Regions from separate parts of the Paenibacillus sp. Dod16 genome, predicted to be linked through region 2. Evidence: riboswitches for the same ligand, from Rfam matches in the RefSeq annotation. Region 2 holds a riboswitch; the other holds the start of a gene.

Region 1 (5,618 bases), on a different contig from region 2:
GCTTCTCCCGCATGTCCGAATCCAAAGTGGATGATGCGTCCCCACTTTTTCTCCCGCATGGCAGGCAGAACACGGTGGTCCAGCAGCATGACGCCGGTTAAATTGCCATTCACCATATGTACGATTTCGTCGCGGCTGTACTCCGAGAATAGACGACGTTCCCGAATGAACGGACCTGCGTTGTTCACCAGGATATCGATGCCTCCCAGCTGCTCCTCCGTCTGATCCACCAATGAATACAGCTCACGCTCGCTGGCGATATCGGCTTTAATCGCAATGGACTTCACGCCAAACCCCTCGATTTCGCGGGAGAGCGCTTCCGCTTCATCCTTGCTGTTTACATAATTTATAGCCAAATGACATCCCTGCCGGGCTAACGACAGCGCCGTCATTTTCCCCAATCCTGTCGCACTGCCTGTAATCAGCGCCACTTTTCCCTTCAAGGCTTTCCCTCCTCAGATGGATATCCTTCCTTCAGTATAAAAGATTTGATAAGGCCTAACAACTTGCAAACCCGGCAGAGAGGGCCCATTATACAAAAAAAGAAAGGCATTATCCATAAAGACCCACGGTCTTTTGGATAATGCCCTCTCTTCTCGGATACGATGAAACTTATGTTCAGCATCATCGAGCCTTGGTGCTCGAATTAAAATGCCGGAATGACAGCACCTTTGTACTCTTCTTCAATAAAGGTCTTCACGTCCTCGGAAGTCAGCGCCTTCGCCAATTTTTGAATGGCGTCGGAGTCTTTGTTGTCCGGACGAGCTACCAGCAGATTGGCGTAAGGGTTCTCTTTGTCTTCGATAAAGAGTGCATCCTTTGTTGGATCCAGTCCCGCTTCAAGCGCGTAGTTCGTGTTGATGACAGCCAGATCCAGCTCATCCAGCATACGCGGCAGCATCGCGGCTTCAACTTCTTTGAACTCCAGGTTTTTCGGATTTTCCACGATATCCTTAGCGGTAGCTTCAAGCTTGGTTTCATCCTCCAGCTTAATGACGCCATTCTTGGACAGCAGGGTCAATGCACGGCCCGCATTCGATGGGTCACTTGGGATCGCCACAACGGCTCCATCCTTCAGCTCATCGGCCGATTTAATCGTTCTGGAATATGCACCCAGCGGCTCCACATGCACGGCGATCACGGACTCCAGGTCCAGTTTGCGCTCTTTGATTTCATTATCCAGGTAAGGCTTGTGCTGGAAGAAATTCGCGTCGATTTCCTTGGAGTCCACTTGCGTATTAGGCAGAACATAATCGGTGAATTCCACGATTTCCAGGTTCACACCTTCTTTTTCAAGCGCTGGTTTGATATGCTCCAAAATTTTGGCGTGTGGTGAAGGCGAAGCGCCGACTTTCAAAGTTACGGGCTCTTGAGCGCCGCCTCCTGTTGTTCCCCCTGGCTCAGCCGCGTTATCCGCAGGCTTGCTGCCGCACGCAGCCAGCACCGTAACCAATGTCAAACTGATCAATGCCAATGTCCATTTTTTCATTCTAAAAACTCTCCCTCCGAAAATATATTATTTTTTTATATTGTCTTCCTTGATGCCTCATCCATTCCGTTATTTTCTTGTAAAATGTCGGACCAAGCGATCTCCTGCCATCTGCAGCAGTTGTACCAGCACAATCATTAATACGACGGCCAGGATCATAATCTCCGTCTCATAACGGTAATATCCATACTTGATAGCCAAATCGCCCAACCCGCCGCCGCCGACTTGACCGGACATCGCGGTATACGATACCAGGGTTACAATCGTGATGGTCATCCCAGCCAGCAAACCCGGGCGAGCCTCCGGAAGGAGAACCCTCCATATGATCTGGCTTGTCGAGGAGCCCATGGCCTGAGCCGCTTCAATGACCCCTTTGTCCACCTCATTCAAGGCAGTTTCCACGAGTCTGGCGAAGAATGGCGCTGCGCCTATCACGAGCGGTGGAATGGTTCCCAGCACGCCATAAGAAACACCCACAAGCGATTTCGTAATCGGGATCATCGCAACGATCAGGATAATGAATGGAATCGAACGCAGGATGTTCACAATGAACGACAGGATCGAGTATCCGAAGCGTACCAGGCCGGATGTGGATCTAGCGGCCATGTAGAGCAGCACGCCAATCGGCAGTCCGATAATGAAGCTGAACAATGCCGATGCCCCCAGCATCCGAAGGGTATCCAAGGTTGCCGTCCATATTTCTTTCCAGTCGATCTGGGTAAAATCGAGTTCGAACATTAATGAATCACCTCCACGTCTAATCCTTGTTCAAGGAGCTTCCGGATCGTATCTTCGATGGCGCCCTCTTCCCCTTCAAAACGGACAATGAGTTGGCCGTACGGCGTTTCTTTGATCGTGGAAATGGTACCCTGCAGAATTGCAAAATTCACGCCCGTCTCATGGACGGTATGGGACAGAATTGATTCGTACGTTTTCGATCCAAGGAACGTAATCTGCACCGCCCTTGAAGGTCCGTTCGTCTGGCCCTGAATGGCCAGACGGAAAGCTTCGCCACTGTCCATCTCCTGACGGATAAATTCCTGGGTTACCTCATGCTTCGGCTTCAGGAACACTTCCGTTACCGGGCCTTGCTCCACGATGCCGCCTTGATGAATAACGGCGACCCGGTCGCATATGCTCTGAATCACATGCATTTCATGGGTAATCAGCACGATCGTCAGATGAAACTTTTTGTTAATGTCCAGCAGCAGGCGCAGGATCGAATCCGTAGTCTGCGGGTCAAGAGCCGAAGTCGCTTCGTCGCACAGCAGCACTTCCGGATCACTCGCGAGCGCTCTGGCTATGCCCACCCGCTGCTTCTGGCCCCCAGATAGCTGAGACGGGTACTTGTCCCGATGCGCCTCGAGGCCGACCAAGGCCAACAACTCGGATACTTTACGTTCCAGTTCGGCGTTCGGCGTCTTGATCAGACGCAGCGGAAACGCAATGTTATCGTACACCGTCGCCGATGACAACAGGTTAAAGTGCTGAAAAATCATGCCGATTTTGCGGCGTTCCGCCTGAAGCTGCTTCTTGCCAAGCGACGTCAAGTTCTTACCGTTCACCCACACTTCGCCCGAGGTGGGCCGCTCCAACAAATTGATACAACGGATCAATGTACTTTTACCTGCACCGGAGTGTCCGATCACTCCGAAAATTTCTCCTTTTTCAATCGACAAATCCAATTCGGACAACGCAGTTGTTAAAGTTCCGGCTTTTCCGTACTGCTTCGTCAATTGCTTGAGCTCAATCAATCCGATAATCCTCCTTTTTCCGTAGCTTCATATCTATTTACCCAAAAGAAAAGAGCCTCTTTTTGTAGAATCAAAAAGGGCCCTCTTTACGTAAAAGTCAACGCCTTTTCTCATCTGTCAAAGCCAAGGATATCCTGTAGCTTTGAAGGAATTAGCACCATGTCACTCCATGCGTCATCGCGTTRTGCAATTACACGCTGGAGTCGGTTGCCGGGCTTCATCGGGCCTGTCCCTCCGCCTCTCTCGATAAGAAAACATCGATATGAAATTTTCCCGATTAATTTGATCTGATTTGATAACATTTAATGAATGCAATAGTTAGTATAGATTCTTTTCAGGTTTTTGTCAAAAGGAATTTCATGGCGATTTTGTGCCTAAGTCCTGACTCCATTTTTCGCCCAAAGCTTGTTCGTATATTTATAAGAGGCCGCCAAACTCCGGCATACCATATCAACGCCCTGTTTGAGATCGTCCAGGTGCTGGCCGATATCCTCCAGCTCGATCTTGTCCGACAGCCCTTGATGACGCTGCCACAAATCATCCTGCATCTCGGAATTCATGTAATGGATTTCAGCATTGCGCCGTTTCCGGAGGGTGTTCAGCGGTGTTTTGTAACGATCCTTGATCTCCTCCAGCTCTTTGGCCAGCTCTCCGTGGGCCTTTAGGAATTTAAACTGCCGCAGGACCGTAAAATAAGAGAAATGCGCCTTCACCTTGGAGGTATGAAGATCATACAAATCGTTCAACACCGTCCCCAGCTTGTCAAGGATCGAGAATACGCGGATGAAGCCGTTTTTGTAAAAATACACATACCGTTGATATTCCCCTTGCTCCTGAATCGACATGTCATCGATGTAACCCGATTGGATCGATTGACTGAAATGCCTGGCCGCATTCCAGCTCTGTTCCAGCTCATCCAGGGAAACGATCAACCCCCGGGTCCAAATCTCAAGCTTGCGAAAATCATGCGTCGGATCCTGATTTTTCTCCATTTCCTTCTGCAGCAGCCGGGTTGTTTGGACCATCGATTCGATGGCTTCCTCAAGCAGGCCGTTATTCTGCCGGGGCTGTTCCCCAAGTAACATTCGAAGCATGGCGGTACCCCCCTCGCGTCATCAGATTAACCTTGGTTCTTGGATCGCTATTTGCCAAAATAGGGATTCCACCGCATTTCAACCGTCTTCATGATATCCTCACGCAGGAATAACTCATCCGGGTATCCCGGTTTCATTCCATCCATGACCAGGGATTGTTCTTATAGGATGCCCCCGAAACGACCAGACAACCCCCATCTCCTTGATATCGGACAGGTCGAGCGGATGGCTTGGTTATCATCGGCTCCCCCCTTACTATACAACAAAGCCCTCGAGGCAGGCTCGGGGACTTTGCATAAACGATGTTGTCTGAATTCGATCTTTTTATTTCATGGTTTTTGCTTTTCTTTATACAATCTTTTCGCGAGGTATGCTATGATCGGGCCGCATTTCGGCTTTAACCGGTCTGCTGAGCTGCCAAACCCTGACACTTAAATAACACAGTACGCCGAATAAGGCGGAGATCAGCAAGGTATGCCCCAGTGCGGAGAATACGTAAACCTCCTCGTTATGCATCGTTGCCATAATGAGGGCGCCGCTGAACACCTGCAGCAGACAGAGCACGGTTGCCGAGATGCCCAGCATCTGGATCTCCCGGTTGTCGCGGTTCCGCCAATATGCAAAATGCCCCATCACCGCCACAACGATCAGCAGCAGAAGCGCCGCCACGCGGTGCATAAAGGCGATGCCTACCCCTCCGCTCAGCTCCGGTATCACTTCCCCGTTACACAGCGGCCAGCCGGAGCACCCTTCCCGGGAATCGGTATGGCTGACGAACGCACCGATATAAACCACGATGTAACTGTACAAGGCTGTGCCCCATACTAAATTACGGAAGCCCTTGCTTACCCGAGGCAGACGCTCCAAGTCTACGGGCCCCTTCGCCTGTTCTACCCGCCGCATACCCAGAGCCAGCATGACAGAGCTAGCAAAGGCAATCAGCGAGAAGCCAAAATGCAGCGCCATAATCGCAGCCGATTGAGGCTTAACCACCGCAAGAGCACCCATGATCGCCTGTACAATAACGAATACCGAGGTCCCGATAACATAAGCCATCAAATCCCGGCGATCCCGCTTGTACTTCCAGAACGCAATCAGCGAAGCGAGCGCCGCCAAACCCGCCATTCCGCTAACGGCCCGGTGTGAATACTCAATCATGGAGGATACCGTGTAAGCGGGAACAAATTTACCGTTGCACAGCGGCCACTCCTGACCGCAACCGAGTCCCGAGTCCGTCTTTGTCACAACCATGCCACCGAACGTCGCGCAGAACATAACTAA
Region 2 (5,618 bases):
CGTTCCGCCGATGCTCGGCGATAATGCGGGTCTCTGCGGTGCATTGGCGTTGGCCAAGCTTGCAGTAGATGAGGCCAAGAGCGTTCAAGCTTAACTTTATTTGTTATATAGAGTGAGCCAAAATGAGTTTGACTTTATTACAGATTATGGTATTATGAATTCAACAGTATAACGTATGGAACGGGAAGCACCTTTCTTTGTCGCTGCGGCGGAGGAGAGGTGCTTTTTTGCGTTGTTCCATCGTTGTGCTGAATGCTAAACGGGAGGTATTCGAGGGATGCAAATTGTATTCATGAATCAGATGAGCGGAGCGGATGAGTCAGGTCACCTCCGTTCTGCTCAAGTATGGATCGGTGAGGAAGAGGGAGGATGGCGGCTCGGCTGGCGGAACATGGAACCGGACGGTGAAGTATCCGATGATGAGTGGTATGAAGGGAATTCATGGAATGAGTTATTATGCGTGTATCGACATCAATTAGCGAAGAAGCTTGGAGAGGGGTTCCGGCCGCTTGTGGAGGGGGTATTCCACGAACCGGGAGAGACTGGAGGCAAGAATCTTGGTGTGCAGAAGCTGCAGTGCTACAGTGAGCTGTATGGCTCGGAGGAGCTGTACACGGAGCTGTGTGCCTGGCGCAGGAGAAAGGCGGCTTCCGGAAGAAAAGCACCTTATTTCATTGCCAGCAATCGGGTGCTGCGCATGATTAGCGCCTTCGTCCCCCAGAACGAGGAAGAGCTGCTGCAGCTTCCGGGAATCGGAATCAGCAAGTCTTCAGAGCATGGGGCGGAGTGGCTGGAGATCACGTCAGGAATCGAGCGAACCACAACCTTTCCACTGGATTGGGTTGATAAGCAGCTGCAGGAAGAGGTGTTCTTGTCCTGGCTGTATAAGCAGAAGGAGCAGCGCTACAAGCAAGAGCTGGACCGTTTCCGAATTCGCCGTACGATGCTGCTTGGCATAGCTGAGGGAGCTTCGCTGACCGAGCTGGAAGAACGCACTTCGTTATCTCGTCGAGATTTGGTTGAGGAATTGGAAGGTCTTGAGAAGGACGGTTATGATACGGAGCAGCTGCTGGAGGTTGAACTGAATACGATGACGTCTACCGAGCAGGCGACGGTATGGAAGGCTTTTGAGGAGCTGGGCGATACATTTCTTAAACCCGTATTACAACGGGTATATGGAGAAGGACAAGCCCACAATGGAGAGGTAGAAGAGATTGGCGGAACGGAGAAGCTGTATGAGCGGCTGCGCCTGATCAGGATTCGCTTTCGGCGGGAAGAACCTGGTAAAGCGAACGCAGGCTAATTCCAGGTAATGAAAACAGGACGGATTCCCTTGCGGCAGGGAGATCCGTCCTGATGGTTTCGAGAGCTTCATATCCAGTCTTTCTTACGGAACAGATAAAACATGAGAGCACCGGCAGAAATCATGACGCCTATAACTACATAATAAGAATATTCCCAGTGAAGCTCAGGCATATTGTCAAAGTTCATGCCGTAGATGCCTGTAATCAGCGTCAGTGGAATGAAGATCGTTGTAATGGCGGTAAACACGCGCATGATTTCATTGGCCCGATTGGCGATACTGGATTGGTAAGCCTCTCGAAGGTTTCCCATGAGATCCCGGTAGGTTTCGAATGTTTCGGAAATTTTCACGGCATTTTCATAGATATCGCTGAAATATTTTTGCAGCTGGTCATCGATCAGCCGGAGATCTTTTTTGTTAAGTGTATTGATAACTTCCTTCTGCGGTCCAAGCACCTTTTTCAACCAAAGAATCTCGCTTCGCAGACCGATGATTTCGCTGAGGTGGGATTTTTTGGTATGCATCAGAATGTCTTCCTCCAGCTTTTCAATCCGCGCCTCGATGCGGTCCCCGACGGAGAAATAGTTGTCCGTCACAAGGTCGATCAAGAGATAGAGGAAGCGGTCAGGCGTGCTGACTTCATCCTCCCAGAGAAGCGGTTTAACGGTGCGCAGCTCGTGGATCTTTTGCTTGGTCACCGTAATAATAAAATGTCTGCCCAGGAAAACATTCAATGCCCGAAGGAAAATCTCTTCGTCGTCAAACCGGATGCTGTTCACGACGATAAAATAGTGGTTCTCGTATATTTCAATTTTGGGACGCTGCTCCTCTTCGCTGAGGCAATCCTCAACCGCAAGATCATGCAGGGAGAAGAGGGGCTGCAGTTCCGCTAAATCATCCACATCCGCATCCAGCCAGTAGAAGCCGCTGGCCGGAGGTGTCAGCGTCATTTCGATGTCATCAACAGGGGTAAATACGCCCGAATCGACCAACCGGATTTTCATCTGATATCACTCCTTTGTCAAATACAAGCTGCTTGGTTAAGCAGTAAAGGCACAGGATATCAGCCCACCGGTATACGGGCATAATCAAGGAAGGTTAGAATACGATAAAAAGCGCATGAAAAATAACGCCGCCCTCTGCCGGTAAGCTGATCTTAATCCTATGCGGTTGTGCGTCTTGTGCATCCAGTTTCTGGCTCGGGTCACCGTCCATCTTCCATGTCACCTCTTTCATACTCGGTTTTAAACAGCACTTGTCTAGTATAACGCCGGGTGTAGGACCTTTCAAGTTGAAATCCGGTCCAGCCAGGGGCCACGGTACAGGGTATGGAAACCTTCGGTGAAGTGTGACGGACTTTATGAAAAGGTTCTTGACGAAAAATTGGGAATGATTTAAAGTAAGTATCAATTACGAACAATTTAAGACAACTGAATAAAGCGAAATCTTATCAAGAGCAGGTGGAGGGACTAGCCCTATGAAACCCGGCAACCGGCGGCAACATCGCACGGTGCTAATTCTTGCAGGAGATACGACGCTTCTTCGAAGCCGTTGTATAGTCTGACAGATGAGAGAGGCGCATTGTGATACGTATATGATGACCTTTCTCTACTTTGAGAAAGGTCTTCTTGCGTTTATACAGTCTAACGCTCTTTCTCACAGCTTTTTTATGGATGTATCATTTCATATTTCGAAGGAGTGAGCCACGATGCCAATTAAAATTCCGGATGCCTTGCCGGCAAAGGAAGTTCTGGCTGGAGAAAACATTTTTGTCATGGATGAGAGTCACGCATTTCATCAGGATATCCGCCCATTGCGGATCGCTATTTTGAACCTGATGCCTACCAAGGAAACGACGGAGACCCAACTGCTGCGATTGATCGGTAACTCCCCGCTCCAGGTGGATGTTGTCCTTCTTCACCCGAGTTCGCACGTTTCGAAGAATACGTCGGCTGAGCATCTGAAATCATTTTACAAAACCTTTGAAGAAGTGAAGAACCGTCGCTTTGACGGCATGATCATTACAGGAGCTCCGGTCGAGCAGTTGGAGTTTGAAGAAGTGAATTACTGGGATGAGCTTACTGAAATTTTTGAATGGACCAAGACGCATGTGACCTCCACGCTCCATATCTGCTGGGCATCGCAAGCCGGACTTTATTATCATTACGGCGTGCCGAAATACAGCCTCGAGGAAAAATGCTTCGGCGTATTTCCGCATACGATCAATGAAACATGTACCAAGCTGCTCCGCGGATTTGACGAAATGTTCTTTGTTCCGCATTCCCGTCATACGGAAGTTCGGCGCGAGGACATTACAGGCATTGACGATTTGGTCATCCTGTCCGAGTCCGAGGAAGCAGGCATTTATTTGGTATCAAGCCGGGATGGAAAGCAGATTTTTGCCACGGGGCATTCCGAGTATGATGCGGACTCTCTGAAGTGGGAGTATGACCGGGACGTTGCCAAGGGCATGGACATCGAACTGCCGCGGAACTATTACCCGAATAATGATCCAACAAGGACGCCTCCGTCCATATGGCGGGCGCATGCAAACTTATTATTTACTAATTGGCTCAATTWCTATGTATATCAGGAAACGCCATACGATATTGGTCCGCAAATATAGCAGTATACGGGAGGAGAGTTTGTGATGGAGAAGAAACCTTTTAATATAGAGAGCCGGCTGGCACAGATCGGCTCGGTGCAAGAACCGGTAACCGGAGCCGTGAATTTTCCGATTTATCAGGCTACGGCATACCGCCATCCCAAATTAGGCCAGAGCACGGGGTTTGACTACGCCCGTACGAAAAATCCGACCCGGTCGGTACTGGAGGACGCCTGCGCCGAGCTGGAATCCGGCGATGCCGGCTTTGCTTGCAGCTCGGGCATGGCTGCCCTTCAGACGATTTTTGCTTTGTTCGGTCAAGGGGACCATCTGATTGTATCGCTGGATCTGTATGGTGGGACGTATAGGCTGCTGGAGCGGATTATGTCCAAGTTCGGCGTTACGGCTACGTACGTGGATACGAATGACCTGGATGCGCTGGAAGGGGCAAGAAGGCCCAACACGAAGGCTGTATTTATCGAAACGCCGACCAATCCGCTTATGATGATTACGGATATCGAAGCCGTCTGTACGTGGGCAAGGCATCATCAACTGATCAGCATTGTGGATAATACGCTGCTTACTCCATATTTCCAAAGACCCATCGAGCTTGGGGCGGATATCGTTATACATAGCGCCACCAAGTATTTGGGAGGACATAACGATGTGCTGGCGGGGATCATCGTAACGAAGGGCAAGGAACTATCGGAGGAGATGGCTTTCCTTCATAACTCCATCGGCGCTGTGTTAAGCCCGACGGATTCCTATCAGCTGATGAGAGGAATGAAGACGCTTGCGCTGCGTATGGATCGGCACGAGACGAATGCAACCGCAGTGGCAACGTTTTTGACAACTCACCCGGCGATCGGCGAGGTGTATTATCCTGCCCTGCCGGACCATCCGGGACATGACATCCAGAATCGTCAATCCAGCGGCAACACGGGCATCTTCTCCTTCAAGGTGAAGGACGCCCGTTATGTGGAGCCCGTGCTGCGGCACATTAAGCTGATTGCGTTCGCAGAAAGCCTGGGGGGCGTTGAGTCCCTGATGACATACCCTGCTGTTCAGACCCATGCGGACATCCCGCTTGAGATTCGGGAAGCAATCGGCGTGGATGACCGCTTGCTCCGGTTCTCGGTCGGCATCGAGCATGCGGATGACTTGATCGCGGATTTGGATGCTGCACTGAGCGCGGCCATGGCTGAAGTGGAAGGGAGCACGGGAGAATGAGCATCGATAAAGGTCCATCCGGATTGGAAACGCAAACCAAGCAGTTAGCTGCTAAACGGGGACACGAGGAAGAACTGCGTTTCGAGACAAAACTATTGCATTTCGGCGGGGAAATCGACCGGGCAACCGGCGCCTCAAGCGTTCCGATCTATCAAGCCTCGACGTTTCACCATGAAGACATCTTTAACCCGCCGCAACACGATTACAGCCGTTCCGGCAATCCGACTCGGCAGGCGCTGGAGGATTATATCGCCCTTTTGGAGGGAGGCGTACGCGGTTTCGCTTATGCTTCCGGTATGGCAGCGATCTCCAGCTCGTTCATGCTGCTCAGTGCGGGGGATCATATGATCGTGACGGAGGATGTGTACGGCGGAACCTACCGCTTGCTGACCAGCATTTTAAGCCGTATGGGCATCGAGAGCACCTTCGTGGACATGACCGATCTGGATCAGGTGAAGGCGGCCCTCAAACCGAATACGA

What was found. A riboswitch is a leader RNA that binds a small molecule or an ion and turns the genes downstream of it on or off. The one in region 2 is predicted to bind S-adenosylmethionine.
Region 1: it holds a riboswitch for S-adenosylmethionine, as region 2 does, so the genes downstream of both, ACPV3A_RS19135 (methionine ABC transporter ATP-binding protein) here and metA (homoserine O-acetyltransferase MetA) in region 2, are expected to answer to the same signal.

Annotation. Positions count from the first base shown of each region.
Region 1 covers NZ_JBNDYG010000027.1:55,073-60,690, forward strand. The annotation lists gene ACPV3A_RS19120 (SDR family oxidoreductase) at 1-443, opposite strand, end outside; gene ACPV3A_RS19125 (MetQ/NlpA family ABC transporter substrate-binding protein) at 647-1,489, opposite strand; gene ACPV3A_RS19130 (methionine ABC transporter permease) at 1,559-2,227, opposite strand; gene ACPV3A_RS19135 (methionine ABC transporter ATP-binding protein) at 2,227-3,243, opposite strand; SAM riboswitch class I at 3,351-3,496, opposite strand; gene ACPV3A_RS19140 (Cthe_2314 family HEPN domain-containing protein) at 3,618-4,337, opposite strand; gene ACPV3A_RS19145 (COX15/CtaA family protein) at 4,686-5,618, opposite strand, start outside.
Region 2 covers NZ_JBNDYG010000053.1:9,756-15,373, forward strand. The annotation lists gene ACPV3A_RS30890 (ROK family protein) at 1-94, shown strand, start outside; gene ACPV3A_RS30895 (HRDC domain-containing protein) at 278-1,303, shown strand; gene corA (magnesium/cobalt transporter CorA) at 1,372-2,307, opposite strand; SAM riboswitch class I at 2,748-2,877, shown strand; gene metA (homoserine O-acetyltransferase MetA) at 3,012-3,929, shown strand; gene ACPV3A_RS30910 (PLP-dependent transferase) at 3,954-5,138, shown strand; gene ACPV3A_RS30915 (aminotransferase class I/II-fold pyridoxal phosphate-dependent enzyme) at 5,135-5,618, shown strand, end outside.